DNA from 4 places in the Methylobacterium sp. GXF4 genome. Region 1 is predicted to be linked to each of the others. Evidence: predicted binding sites of a transcription regulator. Region 1 holds the regulator's gene; each other region holds the start of a gene.
What was found. The regulator LexA, encoded in region 1, represses DNA repair genes until DNA is damaged. The targets are predictions, from matches to a motif close to TGTTCNNNNTGTGTTCNG.
Positions count from the first base shown of each region.

Region 1 (7,817 bases):
CCGTCGCAGGCATAGGCGAACTCGCTCTTCTGCGGGTCGAACACCGTCTCGCCGGTGATCCGGCAATCTTCCCGCACGGTCTCGTCCAGATAGGCGCGGGCGGCGGTGCGGAACCGCTTCACCCGGCTTGCCGCCGGATCGGGATCGATCCGCACCTCGCTGAGATTGCAGCCGGCATATTCGCGCAGCGCGTTCGAGACGATCAGCATCCGGCGCAGCTGCCGGTTGTCGTAGACCTCGTAGGGCTCCTTGCAGCCGATCGTGACCACCTGCGGGGTGAGCGCGACGTAGTTCCGCGAGATGTACGAGAATCCGGTGGTGCAGCCGGCCAAGGCCAGGCCGACACTCACCCAGCCGATGGGCAGCAGAGCCGCGCGCCGTCGCATCCTCGTCATCCCAAGCCCAGTTCCAGCCCCGTGGCGCATTGAAACGGCCCCGCTTGACCAGTCAATGCGTTTGTCGCCCCGACCGGCGCTCAGCCCCCGAACGCATCCCCGACGAGCCGGTGCACGTACCGGAACGCCTCCGTGGCGCCGGCGGCGGCGCGGGCCTCGCCGTCGCCCGCGAGCGCGATCCGGTCGAGCGCGGTGGTGAATTGCCGCCAGTGCAGCCCGCGTCCGTCCGGATGCCCGGCGAGGTGGCGGGCGCCGTGGCCTTCCGAGAGGCCGAGCTTCCGGGCTTCCTTGATCAGGATGGCGGCGCCGAGATTCGAGCCCTCCGCGACGTAGAGCCAGCCGAGCCCGGCCACGGGATCGATCGCGTCCCCGTCCTCCGCGGCTGCGTCGGGGATCCGGCCGGTCACGTCGCGCAGATCCTGCGCGATCAGGGTGAGACGGCGCCTCCCGTCGAGATCGGGCAGGAAGAAGCCCAGCGCGCCGTCGCGATAGAGCGGATCGACCCGTGTATGGAATCGGTATTGGACCTGCAGGAACAGCGCGTACCGTTCGAGGCTCGCGAAGGGCTGTCCCGCCATGACCCGCCGGTCGAGCTGATCATGGGCCGCCGCCGTCGCGGACCGCAGGCGCTTCACGCGGCTGCCCGGTTCGACAATATCGGATGTTGAGACGTCCATTCGACCCATGTCTTGATGGGGCACGCGACCGTTCCAGACGGTCGAGTCCAATTCTATCCGGGTCGAGGTCGGGACCTCGCCGTCCGGCACGAACCTTCATAGCGTCCGGACCATCCGATGCGATTCAGGTCACCGTGAGGCCGAGGGGCAGAGTGCGCAGGCTTGCGCGACAGGGCGCCTCGGCCCATCAAGCTTGGCCGGATCAGGCTTGCGGAACACTTGCGGAACGTTTAACGTGTTCGTGATTTGTTTCCGAGGCCGCGTCGATGCGGTCCGCCAAGCCGCGAGTCCCCCGTCGATGCTCACGCGCAAGCAATTGGACCTCCTGCGTTTCATCCAGAGCCGCATGCAGGAATGCGGCGTCCCGCCCTCGTTCGACGAGATGAAGGACGCCCTCGATTTGAAGTCCAAGTCGGGCATCCACCGGCTGATCACGGCCCTGGAGGAGCGCGGCTTCCTGCGGCGCCTGCCGAATCGGGCGCGGGCCATCGAGGTGATCCGCATCCCCGAGAGCCTGTCGCAGGCCGCCGCGCCGCCGGCCGAGCCCCGCCGCTTCACCCCGAGCGTGGTCGAAGGTGGCAAGTCCAAGCTGCCGCCCCAGCCCGCGACCACCCGGATGATCGATGATGGCGGGCGCGCCATCTCGATTCCGGTGATGGGCCGGATCGCGGCCGGTACGCCGGTCTCGGCGATCCAGAACCAGAGCCACGCCATCACCATGTCGCCGGACTTCCTGGCCGGCGGCGAGCATTACGCCCTCGAAGTGCGCGGCGATTCGATGGTCGATGCCGGCATCCTCGACGGCGACCTCGTGGTGATCCGCAAGCAGGACACGGCCAATACCGGCGACATCATCGTGGCGCTGATCGACGACGAGGAGGCCACGCTGAAGCGTCTGCGTCGCCGCGGCTCCTCGATCGCCCTGGAGGCCGCCAACCCGGCCTACGAGACCCGCGTGCTCGGACCCGACCGGGTCCAGATCCAGGGCCGGCTCGTCAGCCTCGTCCGCCGCTACTGAAGCGGCTCGGTCGGCGCGTCGCCGGGCCCGGCTTCGGGACCGGCGGCGTCGGGCTCGGACGGGATCGGGGCGCCGGGAGCGGGCATTTCGGTCCGCTGCACTGGTGACGGCCCGGCATTGGGGGACGGTCGCCAGGGAACGGAGCGGCCCTCGTCGTGGGCATAGCGAACCGTGAATCCCGCGCGGTCGGCCCGAAGGGCGACGGCGCCGTGGGCGGCGAGCGCCCGGCGGTCGATCACCAGCGGCGCGTGGCAGGTCGGCGGCGCGGCGAGCCGGGTGATCAGCACCGCCGCCCGGGCGCAATCCTCCGCGAAGGCGCGCCGGTCGCGGACCAGGGCGATGGCGCGGCCATCCGGCAGGCGCGCGGTGCAGCCGAGACGGTCGCAGCGTCCGCTCTGCGCGACACCGCCGATGACCGCCTTGGCCGACCGGCCGTCGCCATCCGCCTTGAGCCACTGCTCCAGCACGAAGGCCGACGGGCTGCCCAGCGCCGCCAGGCGTCCATCGGTCCCGCGTACGGCCGCGCCGCCGCCCTGCCGATCGATATAGAGATCGAAGCGGTCCGGCATCGCGGCGAGTCCGAGCCCCAGTAGGGCGGGCGGCAGGGCGAGCCAGCGCAGCCGCGAGACCGGGAGCGTGGCCAGGAGCAGCCCCGCCGCCAGCAGCACCAGCGCGCCGGTGCCGAAAGCCGGCAGCACCAGGGTGGCCCGATCGAAGCCGGCGATCCATTCCGAGATCGCCAGCATGCCGCCCACCGCCTGCCCCATCAGCCACCAGACCGGCCGGTCGAGGGCGAAGGGATAGGCCAGGATCCCGATAACCGCCGCGGGCATCACCACCAGCGAGACGAGCGGCAGGGTCAGGGCGTTGCCGATCAGCCCGAACGGCTGGATCGTCTGGAAATGGTAGGTGGCGAATGGCGCGGTGGCGATCTGCGCCACGAGCGTCGTCGCCAGGGTGCCGGTCACGGCCGCGAGGCCGGAGCCGACGAGCCGCTCGATCCGCCCTGCCCCCGGCCGCCGGAACAGGCCGCCCTCGATCAGCCGCGCGCAGGCGATCAGCCCGGCCACCGCCCCGAACGACATCTGGAAGCTCGGCCCGAGAAGGCCCTCGGGCTCCCGTGCCAGGGCGATCAAAGCGGCGAGCGCCATGTTGCGCATCGACAAAGCCGGTCGATCGACCAGGATCGCGCCCAGCATGATCAGGGTCATGATCAGCGAGCGCTCGGCGGCGATGTCCCAGCCCGAGAAGGCGCAATAGGCGGTGACGCCCAGCATCGCGAACCCGGCGGCGATCTTCTTGATCGGCCAGACCAGGGCGCAGAACGGGATGAGAGCCAGGGCCGCCCGCACCAGCCAGAACACCACGCCGGCGGCCAGCACCATGTGGAGGCCCGAGATGGAGACGACGTGATAGATGCCCGCGGCCCGGAGCGCGTCGTTGGCGGCCGGCCCGATCAGCCCGCGCTTGCCCGTCACCAGCGCGGCCGCCACCGCTCCCGCCTGGCCGCCCTCGGCCTGCGCGATCCGGCGCGTCAGCGCGTTGCGGGCCTCGTCCAGCAGGGCCGCGAGCCGCAGGCGCAGCGGCGGCGGTGCGGGCGGCGCCTGAACCGTGATCGCGCCGATCAGCGAGCCCACCGCGCCGATCCCCTGGAAATAGGCATCCCGGGCGAAGTCGTAGCCGCCGGGTCGTGCCGCCTCGGGCGGCGGTAGCAATCGTGCCGTGGCGGCGATGAAATCCCCGGGCCGCAGGGGCGGCGCCGTCCGGAACGAGACCCGGACCCGGAGCGGCCTCACCGCCGGATCGAGCCCGGCGAAGCTCTCCACCCGGATCACGAGCCGGGCACCGACCTCGCGCTCGTCCAGCGCCTCGATCATTCCGGTGAGCGGCCCGATGGTGGTCCGGGACAGGATCGGGGCCGCCACCTGCCCGACCCGCCAGGTCGCCGCGGCGAAGCCGAGGAAGCCGGCAGCCAGCGCCAGCGCGAGAGCCAGACTCCCCGGCCGCGCGCCCAGGAACGGCACCGGCGCGAGCGCCAGCGCCGCCCCGACGAGCGGCGCGGCCAGAAAGGGCGTCCCGTCGGCGCCCGCGAAGAACACCAGGATCCCGGTGCCGAATGCCACCGCCAGCCAGGGGAATAGGCGGCGCTGCTCGACCTCCCGGGCGAGGCCGCCGGCAAACCAGTCGCGCAGCGCCGGCGCCCATGCGGGGCGCGGCCCGGCGAGCGCCACCGCGCCGCCCGCCAGCCTCGCGCCGATCCGCCGCATCCGCCCTCGCCTCGCGCCGGGCGACTCAGCTCCGGCATGGGATTCTTAACGCACCCCTCGGCCCGTGCTACAGCGCGTACTTCGTGCTACGGGCGCCACTTCGTGCGCCGGGCGCCGCCCGAATGCCCTGCCCCGCCCCGTCGCCCTCCGCCCCCGAACATATCGGCCCGATGTCCTCAGCCGTCGTCACGCGCTTCGCCCCCTCGCCCACCGGCTACCTCCATATCGGAGGAGCCCGCACGGCGCTGTTCAACTGGCTCTATGCCCGGCACACCGGCGGCAAGATGCTGCTGCGCATCGAGGATACCGACCGGGAACGCTCGACCAAGGGCGCGATCGACGCGATCCTCGACGGCCTGTCCTGGCTCGGCCTCGACTGGGACGGGGACGTGGTCTTCCAGTTCGCCCGGGCCGAGCGCCACCGCGCCGTCGCCGAGGAGCTGCTGGCCGCCGGCCGCGCCTATCACTGCTACGCCTCCGCGGAGGAGCTCACGCAGATGCGCGAGACCGCCCGCGCCGAGGGCCGCGCCCCGCGCTACGACGGGCGCTGGCGTGACCGGGACCCGTCCGAGGCGCCCGCCGGGGTCAAGCCGGTGATCCGGCTGCGCGCGCCCACCGAGGGCGAGACGGTGGTCGAGGACGCCGTGCAGGGCCGGGTGACCTGGGCCAACCGCGATCTCGACGACCTCGTGCTGCTGCGCTCGGACGGCACGCCGACCTATATGCTCGCCGTCGTGGTCGACGACCACGACATGGGCGTCACCCAGATCATCCGCGGCGACGACCACCTCACCAACGCCGCGCGCCAGAGCCAGATCTTCTCCGCGCTCGGCTGGGACATCCCCAAGATGGCCCATATCCCGCTGATCCACGGTGCCGACGGCGCCAAGCTGTCCAAGCGCCACGGCGCGCTGGGCGTCGAGGCCTATCGCGACCTCGGCTACCTGCCGGCGGCCCTGCGCAACTACCTGGTGCGGCTGGGCTGGAGCCACGGCGACCAGGAGGTGTTCTCCACCGAGGAGATGATCGCGGCCTTCGACCTGCGCGCGGTGGGGCGCTCGGCGGCGCGGTTCGACTTCGCCAAGCTCGCCAACCTCAACGGGCTCTACATCCGCGGCAGCGCCGATGCCGATCTGGTCGCCGCGATCGAGACGATCCTGCCCAATGTCGGCCCCGAGCGCGGCCTTCCGGCGACGCTCCAGCCCGACCTAAAGGACAAGCTGACCCAGGCCATGCCGGGCCTGAAGGAGCGGGCCAAGACGCTGATCGAGCTCCTCGACAGCGCCTATTACCTCACCGCCCAGCGCCCCCTGGCGCTCGACGACAAGGCCCGGGCGCTCCTCTCCGACGAGGGCCGGGCGCGCCTCGCCGGCGTGCTGCCGGCCCTCGAAGCCCTGCCCGACTGGAGCGCGGCCGCCACCGAGGGCGCCGTGCGCCAATATGCGGAGACCGCCGGATGCAAGCTCGGGCAGGTGGCCCAGCCGCTGCGGGCCGCGCTCACCGGGCGGACCACCTCCCCGCCCCTGTTCGACGTGATGGCCGTGCTCGGCGGGGCCGAGACCCTGGCCCGCCTCGGGGATCAGGTGGCCTGACGCATCGTCCCGAAGGCGAGCGTCTTTCGGGCCACGTCGATGCGCATCGCGAAACCCGGCCGGTTCGCCCGGGATGTGACATCCGGGACGATCCGGTCGCGCTGATCGGGCGACCGGGAACTGCGGGCGCCGGGTTGGATTTCGCTTGGCGAAGGGGTCGGGTTGTCACCCACCCCGTTGCTGCTGCACTGCCGTTTGGGTAACCCATGGCGCGTGAGCACCCGCAACATAACGCGGCGTGCTCCGGCCCCGGGGTCGCCTCGGGCAACCCGAGGCCGGCATCCGCCACGTCGCCAGAGAAGGGTCCACGTTCCATGAGCGCATCCAGCACCATCACCGTGGACGGCAAGGAGATCGAACTGCCGGTCAAATCCGGCACGATCGGCCCGGACGTCATCGATATCGGCAAGCTCTACGCCAAGACCGGCGCCTTCACCTTCGACCCGGGCTTCACCTCGACGGCGAGTTGCGAATCGAAGATCACCTACATCGACGGTGACGAGGGCGTGCTGCTCTACCGCGGCTACCCGATCGAGCAGCTCGCCGAGAAGGGCGACTTCCTCGAGACCTGCTACCTGATGCTGTTCGGCACCCTGCCGACCGCGGCCCAGAAGGCCGATTTCGACTACCGGGTCACGCGCCACACCATGGTGCACGACCAGATGAACCGGTTCTTCACGGGCTTCCGCCGCGACGCCCACCCGATGGCCGTGATGGTGGCCTCGGTAGGCGCGCTCTCGGCCTTCTACCACGACTCGACCGATATCACGGACGAGAGCCAGCGGATGATCGCGTCGATCCGCATGATCGCCAAGATGCCGACGCTGGCCGCGATGGCCTACAAGTATTCCATCGGCCAACCCTTCGTGTATCCGAAGAACGACCTCGACTACACCTCGAACTTCCTGCGGATGTGTTACGCGGTGCCGTGCGAGGAGTACGAGGTCAACCCGGTCTTCGCCAAGGCGCTGGACAAGATCTTCATCCTGCACGCCGACCACGAGCAGAACGCCTCGACCTCCACCGTCCGGCTCGCCGGCTCCTCGGGCGCGAACCCGTTCGCCTGCATCGCGGCCGGCATCGCCTGCCTGTGGGGCCCGGCCCATGGCGGCGCCAACGAGGCGGCGCTGAAGATGCTGATGGAGATCGGCACGCCCGAGAACGTCGGCAAGTACGTCGCCAAGGCCAAGGACAAGAACGACCCGTTCCGCCTGATGGGCTTCGGCCACCGGGTCTACAAGAACTACGACCCGCGCGCCCGGATCATGCAGAGCACCACGCACCAGGTGCTGAAGGAGCTCGGCAAGACCGAGGATCCGCTGCTGCACGTGGCCATGGAGCTGGAGCAGATCGCCCTCAAGGACGAATACTTCATCGAGAAGAAGCTCTACCCGAACATCGATTTCTACTCGGGCATCACCCTCAAGGCGATGGGCTTCCCGACCGACATGTTCACCGTGCTGTTCGCGGTGGCGCGCACGGTCGGCTGGATCGCGCAATGGGCCGAGATGATCGAGGACCCGATGCAGAAGATCGGCCGTCCGCGCCAGCTTTATGTCGGCCCGACCCAGCGCGACTACGTGCCGGTGGACCAGCGCGGCTGAGCCGGCCCATCGAACCCGATGTGACCCCTGGGGCGGCCGAAGGGCCGCCCCTCTCGTTTGCGCCTGCCGCAGGATCGGTCGTCACGCTCCGCCTCCCCGTCCGGCCGCCCTACGATTGGGCGTCGATCCGCGCCTTCCTGGCGAAGCGGACGATCCTGGGGGTCGAATCGGCCGAGCCCGGCGAGCCGTCTTATGCGCGCACCATCTGCATCGGCGGCCGGCCCGGCATCGTCGCTGTCGCGTTCGGCGATGATGCGCTGCACG
Region 1 is NZ_AKFK01000050.1:56,961-64,777, forward strand. It holds gene WYO_RS07090 (hypothetical protein) at 1-386, opposite strand, end outside; gene WYO_RS07095 (biliverdin-producing heme oxygenase) at 476-1,030, opposite strand; gene lexA (transcriptional repressor LexA) at 1,371-2,090, shown strand; gene WYO_RS07105 (ComEC/Rec2 family competence protein) at 2,084-4,357, opposite strand; gene gltX (glutamate--tRNA ligase) at 4,528-5,949, shown strand; gene WYO_RS30755 (hypothetical protein) at 5,937-6,179, opposite strand; gene gltA (citrate synthase) at 6,264-7,553, shown strand; gene WYO_RS07120 (AlkA N-terminal domain-containing protein) at 7,574-7,817, shown strand, end outside.

Region 2 (7,817 bases), on a different contig from region 1:
CTGGGCGATGCCGAGGACGTCCCGGCGCGCCAGCACATGGGGGATGGCCTGAGCCTGGATCGGCGTCGGCTCGGTGTAACCCGCCGCTTCGACGGCGTTGAGGACTTTCTCGCTCAGTCCCAGGTCGGAAAAAGGCATCTGCGTTCAGGAACCGTTGCGCGCCCGGCCGGCGCGGTGGACACCGTCGCGGCAACGGCTCGGAAAGGCTCTGATAGGGCGCACGAACGCTCCCGTGGCCGCGGGGCGCATGGGCCAGTCAGTTAGGGCCTTGGCGCTGCTTGTCAATCTCGCAATGCGCGCATCCGGGTCCCACGCACAGCCGATCAGGGGTGCGGGCGGTCCAGGGCGGGCAACAAGCAGGGGTCGAGGTGGGTCGCGCGCGCAGCACCGGCGGCGGTGATCGAGCCGGTCGTCTCGGGATCGGCCGGAACCCCGCGCCCGCCGAGGGCAAGCTGAGTGGGTGCCGGGATGGTCTGGCCGAGCCGGGCGAGCTGATGGGTCGCCACGAGGGCGAGCAGCCCGACCAGACCCGAGATGCGCAACGCCCAGGCCAGGGACCCCGCGGGCCGGGCCGCGCCACCCGCCCTGGGCTCCGGCGTCGCGCCCGGTGCCGCGTCGAACGCGGCCGGCCGGCGGGTCCCGAACGGTTTCGTCGGCCGTTCGACGGGCGGCAGCATGGGCATTCCTCTCCGTCGCCCGAGAAGCCGGCGACGGCTGAAGCGGATCCTAAAGCCGACAGGGTTAACCGCCTGTTGACACAAGACCGCGCTTTAGAGCGCCGGGCGGACCGCAATAAAACAGCGTCGCCGAACGCGGTTTGTGCCACCCGGATCAATGACGGCCCGCAGACCGCCTAGATACCATCGCCACCCCGTCAGACCGACCGACTAATGTTCAGGGTTTGTCGGGGCGTTGATGCAGCTTCTGATACACAGTTTCACGCCGGGACGGGGAATCTGTGCGCGTAACCTTCACCTTTCGTTGACGAGACCACGCTAGTCTGGCCGAGCTTGTTGCAGGAAAGCGACAGACCCGCTGACCGAGAGCGCCTAGAAGGCAGCCGGCTCAAGCCAACCCCAGGACCAATGGCACCATGAAAAAAGTTCTTCTTGCATCGACCGTTCTCGCCGGCATGACCGTCGCCGCTTCCGCGGCCGACCTGCCGCGTCGCGCTGCGCCGCCGCCGGTGTTCACGCCGGTGCCGGTGTTCACCTGGACCGGCTTCTACGTGGGTGTGAACGCGGGCTACGGCTTCGACGCCAGCAGCCGCAACACCACCAACTACGCCCTGCCGTCCGGCTCGCTCGTTAACTCGGCCAACACGAACGCCGTCGTCAGCGTCAACAACCGCAGCAACAACGACGGTTTCACCGGCGGCGCGCAGATCGGCTACAACTACCAGTTCACGCCGGGCTCGGGCGTCGTGGTCGGTATCGAGGCTGACGCCCAGTATGTCGATTTCGCCCGCCGCGCCAACGGCACCCTGAACTACGGCGTCACCGGCGTTCCGGGCACCGCGTTCTCGGCCCCCCGCGCCTTCGTCGCCACCAGCGGCAACGGCCTCGACTACTTCGGCACCGTGCGCGGCCGCCTCGGCTACGCCTTCGACCGGACCCTCGTGTACGCCACCGGCGGTTACGCCTACGGCTCGGGCCAGGACGACCAGAACTTCGCTGGCAACCGCTTCCGCGACAGCTTCCGCTCCGGCTACGCCGTCGGCGGCGGCATCGAGTACGCCCTGCCCACCGACTCGTTCCTGAACTTCTTCAAGTCCTCGGCCGTGACCCTGAAGATCGAAGGCCTGTACGTGAACCTCGACCGCCAGAAGAACACCGCCGGTGGCGTGTTCTACGGCAACCTGCTGGCCCCGAACGGCGTGGCGTACCTCAACGGCGCCGCCGCCAACACCGAGTTCGCCGTCGTCCGCGCCGGCCTGAACTACAAGTTCGGCTCGTACTAAGTTCGACGATCGGCACCGGCCCAGCCGGCGCCGTCTCAACGGGGGCCCGGCCGCAAGGTCGGGCCCTTCGTCGTTTCCGGATGCGCGCTGCGACAGGGACGACGGGAACAGCCGCCGCCGCGACCGCTTTTCACCGACGGCGCGCGGATGGCTCGGCTGCGCCGGAGCGATCCCGATGCGCAAATCCCTTCTCCTGCTACCGCTGGCTCTCCTCAGCCTCGCCGGGCTCCCGGCTCGAGCCCAGGATGCCAGCGTGATCGGCAACAAGACGGTGCTGCCGGGCACCGGGCCGGGAACATCGACCGGCGGCGCTGGCGGCGGCCCATTGACGATTGCGGCCAGCGCGGAGGCGGCGGTCAAGCGGCAGGGCGTCAAGCCGGCCACCGTCCTGGCCTCTCACCTGATCGGCGTCACGGTGCGCAACGCGGCCGGCGACAAGGTCGGGACGGTCGACGACCTGCTGATCGCCGATGGCGGGGCCCTCAAGGCGGTGGTGCTGGATGTCGGCGGCCCCCTGGGGCTCGGCAGCAAGCGCATCGCCGTGGAGCCCGGCGCCCTGGTGCTGCGCCCGGGCGGGGAGCGATTCTCGGCCGTGCTCCACATGAGCACCGACACGGTCGCGGCCGCCCAACCCTTCGACCCGGTCAAGGCGATGGCGGCGGAGTAGCTTGACCGGTACCGGACTGGATGCGGTTGCGATCCAGGCGCGCCGCTTCAAAGTCAGTCCGCGATTCCCTCGCCGTTATTGCGAGCGGAGCGAAGCAGCCCAGCGCGGCGCTACGTTTTTCCAGGTCAGGCTACCCTGGGTTGCTTCGCTGCGCGCGCAATGACGGAGCGCAATCCCGTAGGCGCCCCGTCGCTTCAGATATCCAGATCGACTCCGTCGGCGAAGGCCGCGCGCTCGCTGATGAAGGCGAAGCGGGCCTCGGGCTTGTTGCCCATCAGGCGCTCCACCGTGTCGCCGGTGGATTCCCGTGCCTCGTCGAGCACCGCGACCCGCAGGAGCGTGCGCTTCTTCGGGTCCATGGTGGTCTCCTTGAGCTGGGCCGGCATCATCTCGCCCAGGCCCTTGAAGCGCCCGATCTCGACCTTGCCGCCCTTGAACACCGTCTTGGTGATCCGCTCCCGGTCGGCATCGTCCCGGGCATAAGCAACCTTGGAGCCCTGCTGCAGCCGGTAGAGCGGCGGGATCGCCAGGTAGAGGTGCCCGCGGTCGATCAGCTTCGGCATCTGCCGGTAGAAGAACGTGATCAGCAGCGACGCGATATGGGCGCCGTCCACGTCGGCGTCCGTCATGATGATCACCTTGTCGTAGCGCAGATCCGTCTCGCGGAAGGCCGCGCCGGTGCCGCAGCCGAGCGCCAGGGTCAGGTCCGAGATCAGCTGGTTGGCGCCGAGCTTGTCCCGGGAGGCCGAGGCGACGTTGAGGATCTTGCCGCGCAGGGGCAGGATCGCCTGGGTGGTCCGGTCCCGGGCCTGCTTGGCCGAGCCGCCGGCCGAATCGCCCTCGACGATGAAGATCTCGGAGCCCGCCGTGCCGGCGGCCGAGCAATCTGCCAGCTTGCCGGGCAGGCGCAGCTTGCGGGTCGCGCTCTTGCGGGCGACCTCCTTCTCCTGGCGCCGGCGCAGCCGCTCCTCGGCCCGGTCGATCACGCAGTCGAGCAGCTTGTTGGCCTGGGCCGGGGAGGCGGCCAGCCAATGGTCGAAGGCGTCGCGCACCGCCGTCTCGACGATGCGCTGCGCCTCGACGGTGGCGAGCTTGTCCTTGGTCTGGCCCTGGAATTCCGGCTCGCGGATGAACACCGAGAGCATGGACGCGCAGGTCGCCATGACGTCGTCGGTGGTCACCGCCGTCATGCGCTTGGCCTGGTTCACGCGCTCGGCATGCTCGCGCAGGCCCCGCAGCAGCGCGACCCTTAAGCCCGCCTCGTGGGTGCCGCCCTCCGGGGTGGGAATCGTGTTGCAGTAGGAATGCGAGAAGCCGTCCTCGGCGACCATCCAGGCCACCGCCCATTCGAGCGAGCCGTGCGAGCCGGGCTTTGTCACCTTGCCGGTGAACATCGCCTCGGTGACCAGCTCCTTGCCCTCGATATCTCGGGCAAGATAGTCGCGCAGCCCGGCCGGGAACCGGTGCACCGCCTCGGCCGGCACGTCCTCCAGGCCCTCGAGCAGGGCAGGGGCGCAGCGCCAGCGGATCTCGACGCCGCCGAACAGGTAGGCCTTCGAGCGCGCCATCTTGAACAGGCGGCGCGGGTCGAACTTCAGCGAGCCGAAGATCTCGGCATCGGGGTGGAAGCGCACCCGAGTGCCGCGCCGGTTCTGCACCCGGCCGACCAGCTCCAGCGCCCCCTGCGCGTGGCCGCGGGAGAAGGTCTGGCGGTAGAGGGTCTGGTTGCGGGCGACCTCGACCTCGAGGAGGTCGGACAGGGCGTTGACCACCGAGATGCCGACGCCGTGCAGGCCGCCCGAGGTCTCGTAGACCTTCGAGTCGAACTTACCGCCCGCGTGCAGCGTCGTCATGATGACTTCGAGCGCCGACTTGCCTGGGAATTTCGGGTGCGGGTCCACCGGGATGCCGCGGCCGTTGTCGGTGATCACCAGCGAGCCGCTTTCCTCGAGCTCGACCTCGATGAAGCTGGCATGGCCGGCCACCGCCTCGTCCATGGAATTGTCGATCACCTCGGCGAAGAGGTGGTGCAGCGCCCGCTCGTCGGTGCCGCCGATATACATGCCGGGCCGGCGCCGGACCGGCTCCAACCCCTCCAGCACCTCGATGTCGGAGGCGGTGTAGCCGGCCTCGGGCTCAGCCGCCGCGATGGTCGGCACCGAGGCGGATTCCGCGAGCCGCCGCCGCGGCTCCGCCGGACGCGGGGCCGAGGGCTTGCCACCGGGCCCGAACAGGTCGCGCGCCGGATCGCTCACGCGCGGCCTCCGCGAACGCGGCGCATCGGCCGGCTCGGTGTTGGGCAGACGGGCGTCGGATCGTGCAGCATGCGCCTTCATCCCCGCATCATAGCGGAACAAAACAGAAACATCCAGAGCGTTCGGTGCGTCGCCGAACGGCCTTACCATCGCATGCTGCGCCGCCGCGAGCGAGGGGCGCGGCCGGCCCGGCGCGACGGAGCCGTCATCGCGACGTTGCACAATCGTGGGTTAAGGCTTCCTCAGCTGCCGCCCGGATCGGAACCGCGCGGCTCCGGCCGCGTTTGTCCGGGAAAGAGCTTGACCGTGGTCAGGGAGCCGCCGTCGATGAGCAACGCCGCGATCGAGGCCCGCCGCCTCACCCTGATCCGTTTCGAGCGCGCCGCCGGCACCGTCTTCGGGTGCGACGAGGAGACGGCCTCCGTGCCGCCCGCTCGCTTCCTGATGAACGGCCTGACCATCGCGCTGGCGACGGTCGCCACCGCCCTGGCCGCGACCATCACCTATCTGGCTTAGCCCGAAGCGTTCGCGCCAAGTCCTCAAAGGGATCGGGCGCGGCTCTCAGCCGGCACCCGATTTCTTCGCCGGGCTCTTCTTGGCCGCCGGCTTCTTCGCGGGGGCCTTCTTGGCCGCCGGCTTCTTGTCCGCGGCCGCCGCCCGAGCCGGCGCCTTCCGGGCCGATGTCCGCTTGGCCGGCTTGCCGCCGCCCGACGCCCGCTTGGCATTCACCAGCGCGATCGCCTCGTCGAGGGTCAGCGCCTCGGCATTCATGGTCTTCGGCAGCGTCGCGTTGACCTCGCCGTCGGTGACGTAGGGGCCGTATTTGCCGGCCTTGACCACGAGGTCGCGCCCGCTCGTCTCGTCCTTGCCCAGCGGCCGGCCCGGATCGGCCGCCGGCCGGCCCCGGCCGCCGCCCTGCTCCTTGGCGACGATCAGGTCGATAGCGCGGTTCGCCCCGACCTCCAGCACGTCGTCGTCCTTGCCGAGATTGGCGTAGGTCTTCCCGTGCTGCACGTAGGGTCCGAACCGGCCGAGATTGGCCAGGATCGGTTCGCCGGTCTCGGGATGGCGCGCCACCTCGCGCGGCAGCGACAGCAGCGCCAGGGCCTTGTCCAGATCGACCGAGGAGGGGGAGAGCCCCTTCGGCAGCGAGGAACGCTTCGGCTTCGCCGCATCCTTCTCGGTGGAGGCCTCGCCGAGCTGGACGAAGGGCCCGAACCGCCCGTCCCGGATCGTCACCGGCATCCCGGTCACGGGATCGTTGCCCAGCACCCGGACGCCCGGCTGGCCGCCCTCGGCCGAGGAACCGTCACCGTCGCCGTCGACCCCGGAGGCCGAGAGCTGGCGGGTGTACTTGCACTCGGGATAGTTCGAGCAGCCGATGAAGGCGCCGAACTTGCCGAGCTTCAGCGAGAGCTGGCCGGTGCCGCAGACCGAGCAGGTGCGCGGATTCGAGCCGTCGCCCTTGTCGGGGAAGATGTGCGGGCCGAGCAGGCCGTTGAGCGCCTCGAGCACGTCGGTGACGCGCAGCTCCTTGGTCTCGCCGATCGCCGCGGAAAAGTCCTTCCAGAAGTCGCGCAGCACCGCCCGCCAGTCGATCTCGGCGTTGGAGACCCGGTCGAGCTGGCCTTCGAGGTCGGCGGTGAAATCGTACTCGACGTAGCGCCGGAAGAAGCTCTCCAGGAAGCCGGTGACCAAGCGTCCCTTGTCCTCCGGCTGCAGCCGCTTCTTCTCGATCTTGACGTACTCCCGATCCCGAAGGGTCTGGAGGACGGCAGCGTAGGTCGAGGGCCGGCCGATGCCGAGCTCCTCCATGCGCTTGACCAGGCTCGCCTCGGAATAGCGGGGCGGCGGCTCGGTGAAGTGCTGGGTCGCGGTGATGCGCTCGCGGGTGAGCGGGTCGCCGGCCTTCATCGGCGGCAGCCGCTTGCTCTCCTCGTCCTCCTCGTCGTCCTTGCCCTCCTGGTAGAGGGCCAGGAAGCCGTCGAACTTCACGACCTGGCCGGTGGCGCGCAGGTCGATCCGGCGCGGGCCGACATTGGCCGTGACGTCCACGGTGGTGCGCTCCAGCTCGGCCGATTCCATCTGGCTCGCCATCGTGCGGGTCCAGATCAGGTCGTAGAGCTTGGCCTGCTCCGGCTCGAGGTGGCGGGCCACCATCTTGGGCAGGCGGCTCATGTCGGTCGGGCGCACGGCCTCGTGGGCCTCCTGCGCGTTCTTGGCCTTGACGCTGTACTTGCGCGGCACGTCCGGGACGTAGCGGTCGCCGAACTCCTTGCCGATCACCTTGCGGGTGTCCTGGATCGCCTCCGGCGCCATGTCGACGCCGTCGGTCCGCATGTAGGTGATGATGCCCACCGTCTCGCCGCCGACATCGACGCCCTCGTAGAGGCGTTGCGCGACCCGCATGGTCTGCGCCGGCGCCATCCCGAGCTTGCGCGAGGCCTCCTGCTGCAACGTGGAGGTGGTGAAGGGCGGCTGCGGGTGGCGCTTGGCCGGCTTCGCCTCGACGCTCGCCACCTGGAAGGTCGCGAGTTCGAGGTCGCGCTTGAACGCGGCCGCCTCGTCGCCGGTGCCGACATCGAGGCGCTGGATCCGCTTGCCGTCGGCCCCGACCAGGCGCGCCTCGAAGGTCGCGCCGTCCGTGGTGGTCAGGGTAGCGACGATCGACCAGTACTCGCGCGGCTTGAAGCTCTCGATCTCCATCTCGCGCTCGACCACGAGCCGGAGTGCTACCGACTGCACGCGGCCGGCCGAGCGGGCGCCGGGGAGCTTGCGCCACAGCACCGGCGAGAGGTTGAAGCCGACGAGGTAATCGAGCGCCCGGCGCGCCAGATACGCGTCGACGAGAGCCTGGTCGATCTCGCGCGGCTTGCGCATCGCGGCCTCGACCGAGGCCTTGGTGATGGCGTTGAAGGTCACGCGCTCGACCGGG
Region 2 is NZ_AKFK01000076.1:36,630-44,446, reverse strand. It holds gene WYO_RS20870 (DEAD/DEAH box helicase) at 1-138, opposite strand, end outside; gene WYO_RS20865 (hypothetical protein) at 324-677, opposite strand; gene WYO_RS20860 (porin family protein) at 1,094-1,960, shown strand; gene WYO_RS20855 (PRC-barrel domain-containing protein) at 2,136-2,627, shown strand; gene parE (DNA topoisomerase IV subunit B) at 2,822-4,882, opposite strand; gene WYO_RS20845 (hypothetical protein) at 5,210-5,398, shown strand; gene topA (type I DNA topoisomerase) at 5,444-7,817, opposite strand, start outside.
Region 2: parE (DNA topoisomerase IV subunit B) is a predicted target of LexA. The motif match lies at 4,977-4,994, and genes of this name have one in related genera.

Region 3 (7,817 bases), on a different contig from region 1:
GCGCCCGCAGAACCTTGCCGCTCAAGGCGGTGCCGGCGATCCTGCCGGTCGTGTCGGCGGCGATGTCGCCGGCATCCTTGGCCAGCACGAAGGTCAGGTCGGCCGGCCAGGCGCCGGGGCTCAGCCGGGCGGCGCCGGCCAGGGTCAGGAACGGGGCGAGGTCGGCGGTGTCGGCCCGGATTGCGCCGGCATTCGGCAGGGCGTCGGCGCCGATCAGGATAGGCCGGGCGGTGGCGAGCTTGAGGCCGGCGATCGTGCCGTTGACGGTCAGCGCCAGGGTGTCGGCCTCCGGCCGCTCGGCATTCAGATGCAGCTCGGCGGGCTGCTGCAGGCCGGCGATGTCGGTGCGCCCGAACCAGATGCCGGCCCGGGGTGCGGTGAGCGTGGCGGTGCCGCCCTCGATCCGCGTCCCGCGGCTCGCGAGCGTCAGGTCGAGGGTGCCGCCGCCGGCATTGCCCCGGGCCTGGCTGCGCAGGGCGTCGGCCGCGCCGCCCTCCCGGTCCAGGGTGACGGCGAGGTCGAGGGGCGCGTCGCGCAGGAAGGCGGGCAGCAGGCGGATCTCGCCGAGCCAGACCCGCTCGAGCAGGCCGAGCAGCGGGGCCGCCACAGGGGCCTTCAGCCGCCCGGAGACGCGGCCGGTCCCGTCCGCGCCGATCCGCCCGGACAGTTTCGCGCTCGCCCCCGCCAGATCCGCCACGTCGAGGCTGTCGACCACCAGGCTCGACCCGTCCGACTGGATGCTCGCCGCGATCGTGCCGTTGCCCGAGCCGGCCGGGCCGTAGCGCACGTCCTTGGCCTCGAGGGTCAGGGCGAGGTCGTGGTCGCGCAGGCTGCCGAGGGTGGTGCCCAGAGGCGGCAGGGCGGCGATGTCGATGCCGCTGGCGCGGATCTGGGCGTCGAAGCGCCCGCGCGAACCCGCCTCCGCGGCGGTGTAGCGGGCATTGCCGGTGATGCGCGCCGGCCCGAGGCCGAGACGCAGGTTGCGCAGGGACAGGCTGGAGGCGGCCGCGGACAGGTCGGCGGCGGCCTCGATCCGGCGCCCGTCGAGGAGCGCGGTCAGCGGTCCCTCCAGGCCGAGCCGGCGGAGATAGCGCCCGAGCGGCTCGGAATCGGGGGCATTCAGCGCTACCGGGCCGGTGAGGCGGAACGGTGCCGCCTCGATCTGGCCGGTGACATTCAAGGCCGCGTCGCCGGGGCCGACCGCGGACAGGCGGCGCAGCAGCAGGCCGCCCGTGCGCTCGACGGTGCCGGCGAGCGCCAGGTTCGACCATTCCTCGCCGCCGAGCACCAGGCTGCCCACCGCAAGATCGAGGTCGAGCATCGCCGGCAGGCCGCGCCCGAGATCCGGGACGCCGCGGGCGATCAGGTTCTGGCCCTCGGGCGAGGTCAGGAAGGCGTCGAGGTCGAGGCGGCGGCCCTCCAGGTTCAGGCTGGCGCGCCATTGGCGCAGATCGAGCCGGCCGGTGCCGGCGAACCGCAGGGCGCGCCCGCCCGGGTCGATCGCGAGTTCGACACCTTCGAACCGCACCTGCGCGCCGCGGGCCTTGAACGTCCCACCCAGCGAGAACGGCAGATAGGGGCCGGCCGCCTGGGTCGGCGGCCCGACCACGAGGCGGGCCGAGCCCTCGGATTCGATCAGTGTCGTCCCGTCGGCTTCGTTGGGGACGAGGCCCAGGCGCGCATCCGCCTCGAAGCGCGGATGCGCGTCGCCCCCGCCCGCGATCTTCACGGCGAGCCGCCCGTCGGCCCCCGGCGTGCCGCTGACCGCCCGGAACGGGACGCCGCCGCTCGTGCCCTCCACCCGCCACGGCCCGATCAGGGCGGGGGTCTGCAGGTGCAGGTCCTGGACGTAGAGCTGGTCGGTCCGGCCGGTGGCCGGCACCTGCGTGGTCACGAGGAATTGCTGGACGTGCAGGTCCTCGATGGCGAAGTCGCGGGCGCGCAGGGCCTCGCCGAGGTCGGAGGGGATCCGCACGGCGTCGCTCGCCGCCACCGGGAGCTTGATCTCGGCGCGGCCCACCCGCGTCTCGGTGAAGCGGAACTCGCCTTTCAGGAGCGGCGCCAGCGCGACCTCGGCCTTGACGAAGCGGGCATCCAGGGTCGGCCGGTTCGGGTCGGTGCCGATATGCAGCCGGTCGATGCGCAGCCGCGGCGAGGGCAGGAGCCGCACCTCGATTCGGCCGTCGGTCCGGACCGGAACGTCCAGGGACCGGGCGAGCGCCCGGTCGACGAGGCCGCGCTGGGCCTGCCAATCGATGACGGGCGGGACGGCCAGCGCCGCGACGAGAACCAGGATGACGGCGCCCGCCAGCGCGGTCAGAAGATCACGCACGCTCACCGTTCCGCGAACCACCCCGCGCGGTCGCGGCACCGTGATGCCCCGCCGTCGCGTGCCCCCCTGGGCAACCTGCGACCGGCCATAGCACGATAAGTCCCGGACGGCGCCAGAGGGCCGCCCCGCCCCGAACACCCTCGACGCCGTTCGCGATTTGGTCCAGGGAAGCGGAATGCAGAATGGCCCGCACGCGCAGCCCGCCGGGGACGGCGCTCCGACCTCCATCGCCGCCCGCGCCATGGGCGCCCTCCGGCGGGACGCCGCCAGCTATCTGGAAGGGCTCAACCCCGAGCAGCGCCGCGCCGTCGAGGCGACGGAGGGTCCGGTGCTGGTTCTGGCCGGGGCCGGCACCGGCAAGACCCGGGTCCTGACCACCCGGATCGCCCACCTGATCGCCACCGGCCGCGCCCGCCCCTACGACATCCTGTCGGTGACCTTCACCAACAAGGCTGCCCGGGAGATGAAGCACCGGATCGGCGCGCTGATCGGCCCGGCCGGCGAGGGCATGCCCTGGCTCGGCACGTTCCACGCCATCGGCACCAAGATCCTGCGGCGCCATGCCGAGCTGGTCGGGCTGAAGTCGGACTTCACCATCCTCGGCACCGACGACCAGCTGCGCCTGATGAAGCAGGTGATCGCCGACCAGAACATCGACGAGAAGCGCTGGCCGGCCCGGGCCCTGGCCCACACGATCGACGGCTGGAAGAATCGCGGCCTCGGCCCCGAGCAGGTCCCGCCGGGCGAGGCGACCTCCTTCGCGTTCGGCAAGGGCGGCGCGCTCTACGCGGCCTACCAGGCCCGGCTCGCGACGCTCAACGCCGTCGATTTCGGCGATCTTCTGCTACTTTGCCTCAAGCTCTGGCGTGAAAACCCGGACATCCTGGCCAATTACCAGGACCGGTTCCGCTACATCCTGGTGGATGAGTACCAGGACACCAACGTCGCCCAGTACCTGTGGCTCAGGCTGCTCGCGCAATCGCGAAAAAACATCGCCTGCGTGGGCGACGACGACCAGTCGATCTACGGCTGGCGCGGCGCCGAGGTCGATAACATCCTGCGCTTCGAGCACGATTTCCCGGGCGCCGTGGTGGTGCGCCTGGAGCGCAACTACCGCTCCACCGGTCATATCCTGGCCGCCGCCTCGGGCCTGATCGCCAAGAACGAGAGCCGGCTGGGCAAGACCCTGCGCACCGAGGACGAGCCGGGCGAGCGCGTCACCGTCACCGGCGCCTGGGATTCCGAGGAGGAGGCGCGCCAGCTCGCCGAGGCGATCGAATCCCTGCAGGCCAAGCAGCATCCGCTCTCGGAGATCGCCGTGCTGGTGCGGATCTCGGCGCAGATGCGCGAGATCGAGGATCGCTTCGTCCAGCTCGGCCTGCCCTACCGGGTGATCGGCGGCCCACGCTTCTACGAGCGGGCCGAGATCCGCGACGCGCTGGCCTACCTGCGCGTCACCATGAATGTCAGCGACGACCTCGCCTTCGAGCGGATCGTGAACACGCCCAAGCGCGGCCTGGGCGACGCCACCCTGCAGCAGCTCCACACCTACGGCCGTGCCAACCGTCTGCCGCTGCTGATCGCCGCGCAGCGCCTGTGCGAGACCGACGAACTGAAGCCCCGGGTCCGGGCGACCCTGCGGGCGCTGACCGAGAGCTTCTCCCGCTGGGCCCGCCTCATCGAGACGCAGCCGCACAGCGAGGTCGCCCAGACCATCCTGGAGGAATCCGGCTACACCGAGATGTGGCAGAAGGACCGGTCCGCCGACGCCGCCGGCCGCCTGGAGAACCTCAAGGAATTCGTCCGCTCGATGGAGGAATTCCCCGACATGGCGGCCTTCCTGGAGCACGTCTCCCTGGTGATGGAGGCCTCCGAGGCCGAGGGCGCCGAGCGGGTCTCGCTGATGACGCTCCACGCCGCCAAGGGGCTGGAATTCGACACCGTGTTCCTGCCCGGCTGGGAAGACGGCCTGTTCCCCAACCAGCGGGCGCTCGACGAGAGCGGCCGGGCCGGGTTGGAGGAAGAGCGGCGCCTCGCCCATGTCGGTCTGACCCGGGCGCGCAAGCGCGCCAAGCTGTCGTTTGCGGTCAACCGGCGGATCCACGGCCTGTGGTCCTCGACCATCCCGTCCCGGTTCATCGACGAATTGCCGGAATCGGCCGTCGACGTGGTCGAGGCGCCCGCGCATTTCTCGGCCGGCGCCTCGCGGTTCGACCGCAACCCGACGCCGTTCGGGTCGAGCTACGGTACGCCCGGCTGGCAGCGCGCCCAGGCCAACACCGCCGCGGGCTCCGGCAACCGGTCCGGCTTCGGCAGCGCCCCGGGCGGCCGGTCCGGCGGGCCGCGCCAGATCGAGGGCGAGCTGATCGCCAAGTCGACCGGCGCGCCCTCCGCGTTCCAGGACGGCCAGCGGGTCTTCCACATGAAGTTCGGCCCCGGGACCGTCGCCGGCGTCGACGGCAACAAGCTCACCGTTGACTTCGATAAAGCCGGCCGGAAAATGGTTCTCGACAGCTTCATCCAGCCCGGATGAAGTGAGTCCCGCCGATCAAGCCCGGACGTTTCAGGGCGGCAGGGTCGGCCGGCTTCGCCCGTGCGGGCGGAGAGGATCGCGGTCGTGCAGGATGCCGCGTCGCCCCGTGTTCCCGGCCATCGGCCTGATGCAGCCTTGCCAGCCGGACGGCTTTTTCCGCGCCGCAGCATCAACCGTCACCCCCTAGTCACACCCGCCGCGCAATCGTCGGGTGCGAATCGCGTTGGTGCGACGCTTGCACAGCGTATTCGACCCCGGGCGAGGCGGCGTGACGCTCTCCACAGGCGAATAGCACGGGGTGGAACCTTCGGCATGGCGCCGGAATTAGTTGCGTAATAGAATAAATCCGGGAGCAACAAGGTAAACGGCAGTTCATCGACAGATCCAGGTTGGCAAGTCCCGTTGGAGTGTTGATCCATGAAGAGACGCCGCACACGACTTGAACTGGTTGAAGACCGCACGCCCCGTATTCATCGCACCCGCTTCGACGAAGAGCGCAACCTTAGCCCGATACAACCGCTCACCGACCGCCAGGCCGAGTATCTCGACGCCCTGGCCAGCTCCCCGCAGGTGATCGTCCTCGGCCCCGCCGGCACCGGAAAGACCTACATCGCCGGGACCCGCGCTGCCGACCAGCTCCGCCAGCGCCGCATCTCCAAGGTCGTGATCACCCGCCCGAACGTGCCCTCGGGCCGCTCGCTCGGCTTCTTCCCCGGCACCCTCGAGGAGAAGATCGCCCCCTGGGTCGCCCCGCTCACCGAGGCCATGAAGGAGCGGATGGGCCAGGCCGCCTTCGAGATCGCCCTCAAGACCGGCGACATCGAGATCGTGCCGTTCGAGGTGATGCGCGGGCGCACCTTCAAGAACTGCCTGGTAATCCTCGACGAGGCGCAGAACACCACCACGGCCGAGATCAAGATGTTCCTGACCCGGATCGGCGACGATTGCCAGGTCATCATCAACGGCGACGTCTCCCAGACCGACCTGCGCGAGACCTCCGGCCTGCGCACGGTCATGCACCTGATCAAGAGCCGGATGATGCCGATCCCCGTGGTCGAGTTCACCCGCGACGACATCGTCCGGTCCGGCATCTGCGCCGAATGGGTGAAGGCGTTCGAGGAAACGAATCTCTAACCCAGAAGTTGATGGCGGCGGGTCCTCGCGGGCCCGCCGTGCCCTCACCGGCACGAGACGACTCTCCGAACCTCCCGTTTGGGAGGATGAACCGGGCGTCATGCCCGGAGATCAGAACATTGGAGTCTCCTCGTGAGGAAACTGACCTTCGCCTTCGCCGTGCTGGCCTCGCTGGGCGGTGCCGCCCTCGTCCAGCCCGCCAGCGCCGCCCCCGGCCTCCCCTCGGGCATCACGGCGCCCGACGCTGTGACGCAGGTCCGCCTGACCCCGATGGAGCGCCGCATGATGCATCGGCGCATGGAGCGCCGGATGATGCACCGGCACATGCACCGCAAGATGATGCACCGTCGGATGATGCGCCGCATGTGATTGCGACGGGCGGGGCCTTCGGGCCCCGCTTCCGTGTCCGGACCGCATTTCGGGCGTTGCTCCGCACCCCGCGGATTCCTATCTCGTCACCCTGAATCGCGCAGTCAGGCCGCCGAACGGCAGCCGGCCGATCCGGGAGACCACGATGCCCCCCTCGAACCGACTGTTCGACGATCTCGCTCGCCTGATGACCGATGCGGCCGGTGCCGCCCAGGGCGTGCGCCGCGAGGCCGAGACGGTGGTCAAGGCGCAGGTCGAGCGCCTCGTCCGCGACCTCGACATCGCCTCCCGCGAGGAGCTCGACGTGCTGCGCGATATGGTGACCAATCTCCGCGCCCAGAACGAGGCGCTCGCCGCCCGTGTGGCCGCCCTGGAGGCCCGGGAGGGCAGCGCCGGGGCCGGGGCCGCGGGGCTCAGCGAGGCCGTCTGAGTCCGGACGGCAACGCTTCAGGCTTTTGCACAGGAAGCGCAGCCGATGATTTCGTTTCCTGTTCACCGAGCGTGACCTGCACTTTGTGTCGCGAGTCACGGCCGGTCTATAGTCAGGCATAGGGTGATTCGGCGGCTGCGGGGCGATGTCCGCAGAGCTTCGACAGTCGATCGCGTCAACCCCGGCCTGTCTTCGCCGGTCGTATCAAGTTCTCGGAGTGTTCTCACACTCTTCTCGCGTCCCCGTCACGTCGGTCCGGGTCGATTCCGGGCCGTCCTTTTGGATCGTCATGCCGCTTCTCCACGTCGACTTCCACGACCCTGACCGGAACGAGCATCCGCTCGACGTCGTCGAGCGTTTGGCGTCCCTGCGCGACTGGATCTTCGACCGGGCCGAGACCGACGAGATGTCGATCACCAGTCCCGGCCGCTGGACCGACTACCATGTGGCCTTCACCTGGATCGAGGATGTCGAGGCCCTGCATGTGGCCTGCGCCTTCGACCTGAAGGTGCCGGAGCGGCAGCGGACCGAGGTGCTGCGGCTGATCGCGATGATCAACGAGCAGCTCTGGATCGGCCATTTCGACCTGTGGTCGAGCGACAGCGTGGTGATGTTCCGCCACGCGCTGCTGCTGGCCGGCGGCGCGGTGCCGACCCATCCGCAATGCGCCACCATGATGAAGACCGCCGTGGATGCCTGCGAGCGCTACTTCCAGGCGTTCCAGTTCGTGCTCTGGGCCGGAAAGAGCGCCCGCGAGGCGCTGGACGCCGTGCTGTTCGAGACCGAAGGCGAGGCGTGACGGCGGCCGCGACCCCGGCGCGGATGCCCGCCTCCCTGGTTCTCGCCGGGGCCGGCAAGATGGGCGGCGCGATGCTGGCGGGCTGGCTCGAGGCGGGCCTCGACCCCCGCGCCACCACGATCATCGACCCGGTGCCCGCCCGCCCGATCGTGGATCTCTGCGCCCGGCACGGCATCCGGCTGAACCCGGCGGAGCCCGAGCCCGCGGCGGTGCTGGTCCT
Region 3 is NZ_AKFK01000106.1:3,507-11,323, reverse strand. It holds gene WYO_RS28050 (AsmA-like C-terminal region-containing protein) at 1-2,332, opposite strand, end outside; gene WYO_RS28045 (UvrD-helicase domain-containing protein) at 2,508-4,865, shown strand; gene WYO_RS28040 (PhoH family protein) at 5,283-5,999, shown strand; gene WYO_RS28035 (hypothetical protein) at 6,132-6,368, shown strand; gene WYO_RS28030 (accessory factor UbiK family protein) at 6,514-6,798, shown strand; gene WYO_RS28025 (YbjN domain-containing protein) at 7,088-7,597, shown strand; gene proC (pyrroline-5-carboxylate reductase) at 7,621-7,817, shown strand, end outside.
Region 3: WYO_RS28045 (UvrD-helicase domain-containing protein) is a predicted target of LexA. The motif match lies at 2,480-2,497, and genes of this name have one in related genera.

Region 4 (7,817 bases), on a different contig from region 1:
TAGGTCTCGAGGCCGCACAGGGTGGGCACGGCGACGCTGCCCGGCGCGCAGACCCGGGACAGGTCGTTGCGCAAGAGGTCGACGATCATGACGTTCTCGGCCCGCTCCTTGACCGAGGCCAGGAGCGCCTCGGCCGCCGCCCGGTCGGCTTCCGGATCGTCGAGCCGGCGGGCTGTGCCCTTGATCGGCCGGGTCTCGACGTGCCGGCCATCGAGCCGGATGAAACGCTCCGGCGAGGACGACGCGACGGTCAGCCCTTCGAGTTCCAGATAGGCCCCGAAGGTCGCTGGATTGGTGGCGCGCAGGCGTCGGTAGAGCGCGAACGGGTCGAAACCCGCCGGCAGGTCGGCGCTGAAGCGCTGGGCGATGTTGGCCTGGTAGATGTCGCCGGCCCGGATATAGGCGCGGACCTTTTCGACAGCCCGTTCATAGGTTTGCCGGTCGAAGTTCGAGCGCCACACGAGGTCTTTTGCGGCCCGGGGCGGGGCTTCTTCCGGCGGGATCTCGGTGCCGAGCCGGTCGGCGAAGGCGGCGAGCCGCGCCTCGGCCCGCGCCTGCCGGGCCGCCGGCTCGGTCTCGGGGAAGCCGGTGGCGACGAGCCGGCAGGTGCCGGCGGCGTGGTCGATCACCAGCACCGTGTCGTAGAGATTGACGGCGATGTCGTCGGTGAGCCCCGCCCGCCGGGCAGGGGCCGCGACCCGCTCGAGCTGCGCCCCGAGATCGTAGGCGAGATAGCCGATGGCGCCACCCGGGAACGGGTTTTTTGGATCGGGCTCGACCCGGTAGGGCGCCAGGCAGGCCCGCAAAGCCGCGAACGGCCCGCCCTCGACCGGGCGCCCGTCCAAGGTCGCGCGCCCGTCGCGAAACCGGAAGCGCGCGAACGGGTCGGCGGCCACGATCGAGTGCCGGCCGAGCGCGTCGTGCCGCATGGCGCTGTCGAGGAAGGCGAGATCCGGCAGGGACCGCAACTGGGCGGCCGCCGCGACGGGATCGATGACGGGGATCTCTCGGGTCCAGATCTCTTGGGTCCAGATCGCTTGGGTCCACATGACCGGGTTCGGGCTCATGTCCTGAGGGCACGCGCCCCGCGCGCTGCCGTTGCACAGGCGATGCCGCGGGGAAAGCGGCAGTTCCGCGCAAGGCCGCGCCCGTCGAGGGCGGTCGGGACCCGTCCCGGGCGTGGGAGAAGGCCGGCAGGACCTGATGTGGGATCTCAGGAGCCGCCGGCAAAGCCCTGCAAACAGCCAAGTTTCGATCGTGGCGCCAGCCTCCCGCACCGGGCCGGGCACCCCTGCGGCGGCCGGTCTCGCGCGAGCGCGTTAGAACCGCTATAGGGCGCGATCCCGAACGCCCATCCGCGCGCTCCGTGCGACCCGATCCACCGGCTGCACGCGAGGGTGGCGTCCGCCCCGTCTTCCGAATGCGACCATGACCGCAACCGCCACGCCCGCACCTCAGGGAGCTACCCCCGGGGCCGCCCCCAAAATCTCGTTCGTGTCGCTGGGCTGCCCCAAGGCGCTGGTCGATTCCGAGCGGATCCTCACGCATCTGCGCGCCGAGGGCTACGAGCTGGCCCGCCGCCACGACGGGGCGGATGTGGTGATCGTCAACACCTGCGGGTTCCTGGATTCGGCCAAGGCGGAATCGCTCTCGGCGATCGGCGAGGCCATGGCCGAGAACGGCCGGGTGATCGTCACCGGCTGCATGGGCGCGCAGCCCGAGGAGATCCGCGAAAAGTATCCCGATTTGCTCGCGGTCACCGGGCCGCAGGCCTACGAATCCGTGCTGGCGGCGGTCCACGAGGCGGTGCCCCCGGCCCACGACCCGTTCCTCGATCTGGTGCCGCCGCAGGGGATCAAGCTCACCCCGCGCCACTACGCCTACCTGAAGATCTCGGAAGGGTGCAGCAACCGCTGCAGCTTCTGCATCATCCCGTCCCTGCGCGGGAACCTCGTCAGCCGCCCGGCCGGCGACGTGCTGCGCGAGGCGGAAAAACTGGTCAAAGCCGGCGTCAAGGAGCTCCTGGTCGTCTCGCAGGACACCAGCGCCTACGGCGTCGATGTCCGCTACAGTGAGAGCCCGTGGCGCGACCGGAGCGTGCGGGCGAAGTTCTACGACCTGACCAAGGAGCTTGGCGAACTCGGGGCCTGGGTGCGGCTGCACTACGTCTATCCCTACCCGCACGTGGACGAGGTCATCCCGCTGATGGCCGAGGGCAAGGTCCTTCCCTATCTCGACATGCCGCTCCAGCACGCCAGCCCCTCCGTGCTCAAGCGGATGCGCCGGCCCGGCAACCAGGAGCGCCAGCTCGACCGGATCCGCAGCTGGCGGCAGACCTGCCCGGACCTCGCCATCCGCTCGACCTTCATCGTCGGCTTCCCCGGCGAGACCGAGGCCGAGTTCGAGGAACTGCTGTCCTGGCTGCAGGAGGCCAAGCTCGATCGCGTCGGCTGCTTCGAATACGAGCCGGTGGCCGGCGCCACCGCCAACGCGCTGGGCGACCTCGTGCCGCCGGAGCTGAAGGCCGAGCGCAAGCGCCGGTTCATGGAGACGCAGAACGCGATCTCGCTCCGGCTTCAGCGGGCCAAGGTCGGCAAGCGGCTGGCCATGATCGTCGATTCCGTCGAGGGCGGGATCGCCAAGGGCCGGTCGAAGGCCGACGCCCCCGAGATCGACGGCACCGTCCACGCCGCCTTCCGGCGCCCGGTGCGCCCCGGCGACATCGTCACGGTGAAGATCGACCGGGCCGACGCCTACGACCTCTACGGCAGCGTGACCTGAGGCGGCCCGCCGCCCGCGCGGGATCGGACGAGCCTCCGACCCACTCCCTCATCCTGAGGTGCCGCAGCGCAGCGGAGGCCTCGAAGGAGGCTCCAGCCGGCCGCGCGATCCCTGGAAGCCTCCTTCGAGGCCGCCGACGCGGCACCTCAGGATGAGGGGGGTGAGGCGGATATCCCTGTTGAGGTGCGCGCGACCCGCCTTGACCCCGCCGCCCCGCCGCGCTCTTTCGGAACAGACCAAGAACTCGAGCCGGACCCCGAGGCGGCGATGGATCCGGAGGTCGCCCTCCGCAAGATCATCCATATCGACATGGACGCGTTCTACGCCTCCGTGGAGCAGCGCGACGATCCCGCCCTGCGCGGGCTGCCGCTCGCCGTGGGCGGCTCCCGGGAGCGGGGCGTGGTGATGGCCGCGAGCTACGAGGCGCGCCGGTTCGGCGTGCGCTCGGCCATGCCGTCGGCCACCGCCCGGCGGCTCTGCCCGGACCTGCTGTTCGTGAAGCCGCGCTTCGAGGTCTACCGGGCGGTCTCGGAAGAGATCCGGGCGGTGTTCGCCCGGCACACGCCGGTGATCGAGCCCGTGGCCCTGGACGAGGCCTATCTCGACGTCACCGAGAATCTCCTGGGCCTTCCCACGGCGACGGCCGTCGCCAAGGCGATCCGGGCCGAGATCCTGGAGCGCACCGGCCTCGTCGCCTCCGCCGGGGTCTCGTACAACAAGTTCCTGGCCAAGGTCGCCTCCGACTACCGCAAGCCCGACGCCTTGTTCGTGATCACGCCGGCCATGGGGCCGGATTTCGTCGCCGCCCTGCCGATCGGCCGGTTCCACGGGGTCGGGCCGGTCACCGAGGCGAAGATGAAGCGGCTCGGCATCGAGACCGGGGCGGATCTGCGCGCCTGGGATCCGGACCGGCTGCGCGAGGCCTTCGGGTCGGCCGGGGCCTATTACCACGCGGTCGCCCGCGGGCTCGACATGCGGCCGGTGCGCGCACACCGGGTGCGCAAGTCGATCGGGGCGGAGACCACCTTCTCGGAGGATACGGCCGCCTTCGAAATCCTGGCGGCGCGGCTCGCGCCCCTGTTCGACAAGGTCTGGGCCGGGGCGGATGCCAAGGGGATGCGGGCCCGGACCGTGACCCTGAAGCTCAAATTCTCGGATTTCGCGCAGGTCACCCGGGCGAAGTCGCTCTCCGTCCCGGTGGCCGACCGGGCCGCCCTCGAGCGGATCGGCCTGGACCTGCTCGCCGGCCTGTTTCCCCTCAGGCGCAGCGCCCGGCTGATCGGGATCGCGCTCTCGGGCTTCGAGCAGGGGGAGAAAGAAGAGCCGCTGCAGCTCGGGCTGGGGCTCTAGGCGCGCGTCCGGGCGGCCGGGACCGGACCGATGCGCCGGGTTCCCGGTGTCGCATCCTCCTTTTTCCCGAGGGCCGGACACCACCTTTCGGAATGATGCTCCGATCCGTCGCAGGCGCACCATGGTGCGCTGCCGCGTCCATTGTGCGGTGCCACACGTCGGCTGCGGCTCGGCAACCACAGATGGGGGTCATCCCGTGCTGTCGAGGATCGCCCGAACCGCGCCCACATCAAAGGATCCGCCCCATGTCGAAGCCCTTCTCCCTGGCCCTGGCGGCCGCTCTGCTGCTGGGCGTGCCGGCGGGCGCCGCCCGCGCCGACAACACCGCGTCGTTCGGGGCCGCCAACGCCGCCCTCCTGCGGGGCTACACCGCGAGCCCTCCGCAGCTCTACGTTTCATCGGGCAGCCCGGGCTACGGCTTCCTCAGCGACGGGACCGCCCCCACCGATGCGATCACCGCGCCGCAGCGGTCGAGGGCGCCGGCCCGCGCCCGCTGACACGAAGCGGCCCGGGCCAAGCAGGCCCGGGCTTCCTGGATCAGGCGTTCTTGCGCGGGCGATGGTTCGGGTCGATGCCGCCGTCCGGCTTGGTCTCGTTCTCGACGTCGCCCTCGAAGGTCGAATCCGCCTCCAGGTCTTCCGGGTCGGCGCCGCTCATGCCCTTGGACGTGCCGATGCCGGGATTGCCCTTGAGGTCGGCGTCGGTCGGGGTCTCGGTCTTCGGGTGCTTGGATGACATCGCCTGACTCCTGTCGGGTTCCGGAGCCGGGCCAACGCGTCGGGCTCCGGGCGGTCGCCCGCCGCGCATGCGGCGGTTCGCCTCCCGCGGGCGTTCAGGCGATCGCGTCGGAGCCGATCCGGCGCACGCCGGCCGCCGTCATCCGGGCCCAGGCCGCTTCGACCGACCCGTCGAGGTCGATCCCGCGCACCGCATCCGCCACCACCCAGACGTCGAAACCCGCCGCGCGGGCATCGAGCGCGCTCCAGAGCACGCAGAAATCGGTGGCGAGGCCGCACAGGACGACGCGGGAGATGCCGCGCTCGGTGAGCGCGCCGGCCAGCCCGGTGTGGGTGGTGCGGTCGGCTTCGAGAAACGCCGAGTAGCTGTCGACGCGCGGGTCCAGGCCCTTGCGGACCACCAGGCTCGCCCGGTCGGTGGCCAGCCCCGGCGCGAAGCCCGCGCCCGGGCTGCCCTGGACGCAGTGCCGGGGCCACAGAACCTGCGGGCCGTAGGGCAGCGCCACCGTCTCGAACGGGGCCCGCCCGGGATGGGTGTCCGCGAAGGAGACGTGGTTGGCCGGATGCCAGTCCTGCATCAGCGCCACGTGCCGGAAACGGTGCTGGAGCGCGTTGACCGGCCCGATCACCGCGTCCCCGTCCGGGACGGGGAGGGCCCCGCCCGGCAGGAAATCGACCTGCACGTCGATGACGAGGAGCAGGTCGGCAGCGCCGGGTGTCACGGCAGCATCACGATCGAGCCGGTGGTCTCCCGGCCGGCCAGGTCCCGGTGCACCTGCTGCGCCTCGGCGAGCGGGTAGGTCGCGTTGACGGCGATCTTCACGGCGCCGTCGCCGACCACCTTGAACAGGCGGGCGGCCGCCTCCTCCAGGGTGGCGCGGTTGGACGAGAAGGTCGCCAGCGTCGGCCGGGTCACGTAGAGCGAGCCGCGCGGGGCGAGCAGGCCGAGATCGAGCCCGGTGATCGGCCCGGAGGCCGAGCCGAAGCTCGCCAGCAGGCCGAGCGGCGCAAGGCTGTCGAGCGAGCCCATCAGGGTCGCCTGGCCGACGCCGTCATAGACCACGGGCACGCCCTTGCCGTCGGTCAGCTCGCGCACCCGCTTGGCGACGTCCTCCTGGCGGTACAGGATGACGTGGTCGCAGCCGTTCTGCTTGGCCAGCTCCGCCTTCTCGGGGCTGCCGGCGGTGCCGATCACCGTGGCGCCGAGATGCTTGGCCCATTGGCAGGCGATCAGGCCGACGCCGCCGGCGGCGGCGTGCCACAGGATCGTGTCGCCGGGCTTCACCGCGTAGGTCCGGTGCAGCAGGTACTCGGCGGTCAGGCCCTTGAGCATCATCGCGGCGGCGGTCTTCTCGTCGACGCCGTCGGGGATCGGCACCGCGGCGGCGGCCGGGATCACCGCCTCCTCGGCGTAGCAGCCATCCGGCACCGAGCCGTAGGCCACCCGGTCGCCGGGCTTGATGTTCGAGACCCCCTCGCCCACCGCCGAGACGGTGCCGGCGCCCTCCTTGCCGGGGGTGTAGGGCATGTGCGGCGACTTGTAGGCGCCGGTGCGGAAGTAGATGTCGATGAAGTTGACGCCGATCGCGGCTTGGCGGACCCGGATCTGCCCGGGGCCGGGCTCGGCCAGGGGCACGTCCTCGAACTTCATCACCTCGGGGCCGCCGTACTCGTAGACCCGGATCGCCTTCGGCATCGTCGTACTCCGCTCGAGCCCCGTTGCGCCGGGACGTCGCGGACTCGAGATAACGGAGCACCCGCCGGAGGCAATTGCTTTTTGCCGTTCGCCCTGCGGTTGCGGCCCGATCTGAAACCCGAATCCTGGATCCGGCGGCCCGCGCCGCCTATCTTGGTCCCGCCTATCCTCCGACCGGAAGTCGCGAACCAATGTCCGGCACCACCCGCACCAGCGCCGACCTCGATCCGCGCCGCCGCCGCCTCCTGTACCGGTCCTGGCACCGGGGCATCCGGGAGATGGACCTGATCATGGGCCGCTTCGCCGATGCCGAGATCGGGACCCTGTCGGAGGCGGAGCTCGACCAGTTCGAGGCGCTGATCGAGGTGCCCGACCGCGACCTGTTCAAGTGGCTCACCGGCGAGGCCGAGACGCCGTCGAACTACGACACGTCGGTCTGGCGCCGCGTGCGCGCGTTCCACCGGCACGACGCGCCGATTCATTCCTGAGAGCGAAAGCCCGCGATGGACGAACCCAAGCCGACCTACGACCATCCCGCCCGCTCGATCGCCACCGAGCTCGTGGTCCGCATCATGCTGGAGATGATGGAGCGCAGCGACCCGGCGCTGCGCGCCGAGATCCTGCGCCAGGCCACCGGCCGCGCCGCCGCGATGACCGAGGGCATGCCCAATGCCGACTTCTTTCGCGGCCGGGTCGAGGCCGCGCTGGCGGAGATCGTCGGGCCCGACGCGTAGGGGCGGGGCTCAGTGCCCCTTCCCGGCCGCCTGCAACGGATTCTGTCCAATCAGGTTTTCGCCTTTGAACAGGCCAGGATGTGACTCCTTGCGGGCGCGGGGGCGCGTCGCAGTCTGCAAGAGCGACAGTGCCTCAAACCTGTGTCGCTTGCTCCCAGAAGGCAACGTCGAGGCTGGCGGCCGGAACGCGCCATCGCGATGACGTTGCAGCAGCGTTCCATCCGCCAGGCGCGTGAACAAGATCGCGTCGTCCTGCGCCATGGCGGATTCCCCTGTGATCGTCCGGCGCGGTGAAAGTGCCGCGCCCCGGCAGGCGCGCGCCTCCCCGAATCGCACCGGGACACACGTTCCCCGCTGGAGCGCCGCCGCCATATAGGACATCGTCAGCCACCCCAACGCCGCCGCCGGGATGCTTTATCACGACGGCTCAATGGGCTAACGCCGGCCCGCGTCAGCCCTCCCTGTGCCCGGCGGGACTCCCCGCGAAAGACCCGATGGCCAAGCCCCAGCCGAAATCCG
Region 4 is NZ_AKFK01000022.1:5,277-13,093, forward strand. It holds gene pabB (aminodeoxychorismate synthase component I) at 1-1,049, opposite strand, end outside; gene rimO (30S ribosomal protein S12 methylthiotransferase RimO) at 1,429-2,781, shown strand; gene dinB (DNA polymerase IV) at 3,049-4,131, shown strand; gene WYO_RS03470 (hypothetical protein) at 4,377-4,628, shown strand; gene WYO_RS03475 (hypothetical protein) at 4,669-4,869, opposite strand; gene pncA (bifunctional nicotinamidase/pyrazinamidase) at 4,964-5,590, opposite strand; gene WYO_RS03485 (quinone oxidoreductase) at 5,587-6,564, opposite strand; gene WYO_RS03490 (succinate dehydrogenase assembly factor 2) at 6,756-7,052, shown strand; gene WYO_RS03495 (hypothetical protein) at 7,068-7,298, shown strand; gene WYO_RS30695 (hypothetical protein) at 7,308-7,559, opposite strand; gene mfd (transcription-repair coupling factor) at 7,793-7,817, shown strand, end outside.
Region 4: dinB (DNA polymerase IV) is a predicted target of LexA. The motif match lies at 3,009-3,026, and genes of this name have one in related genera.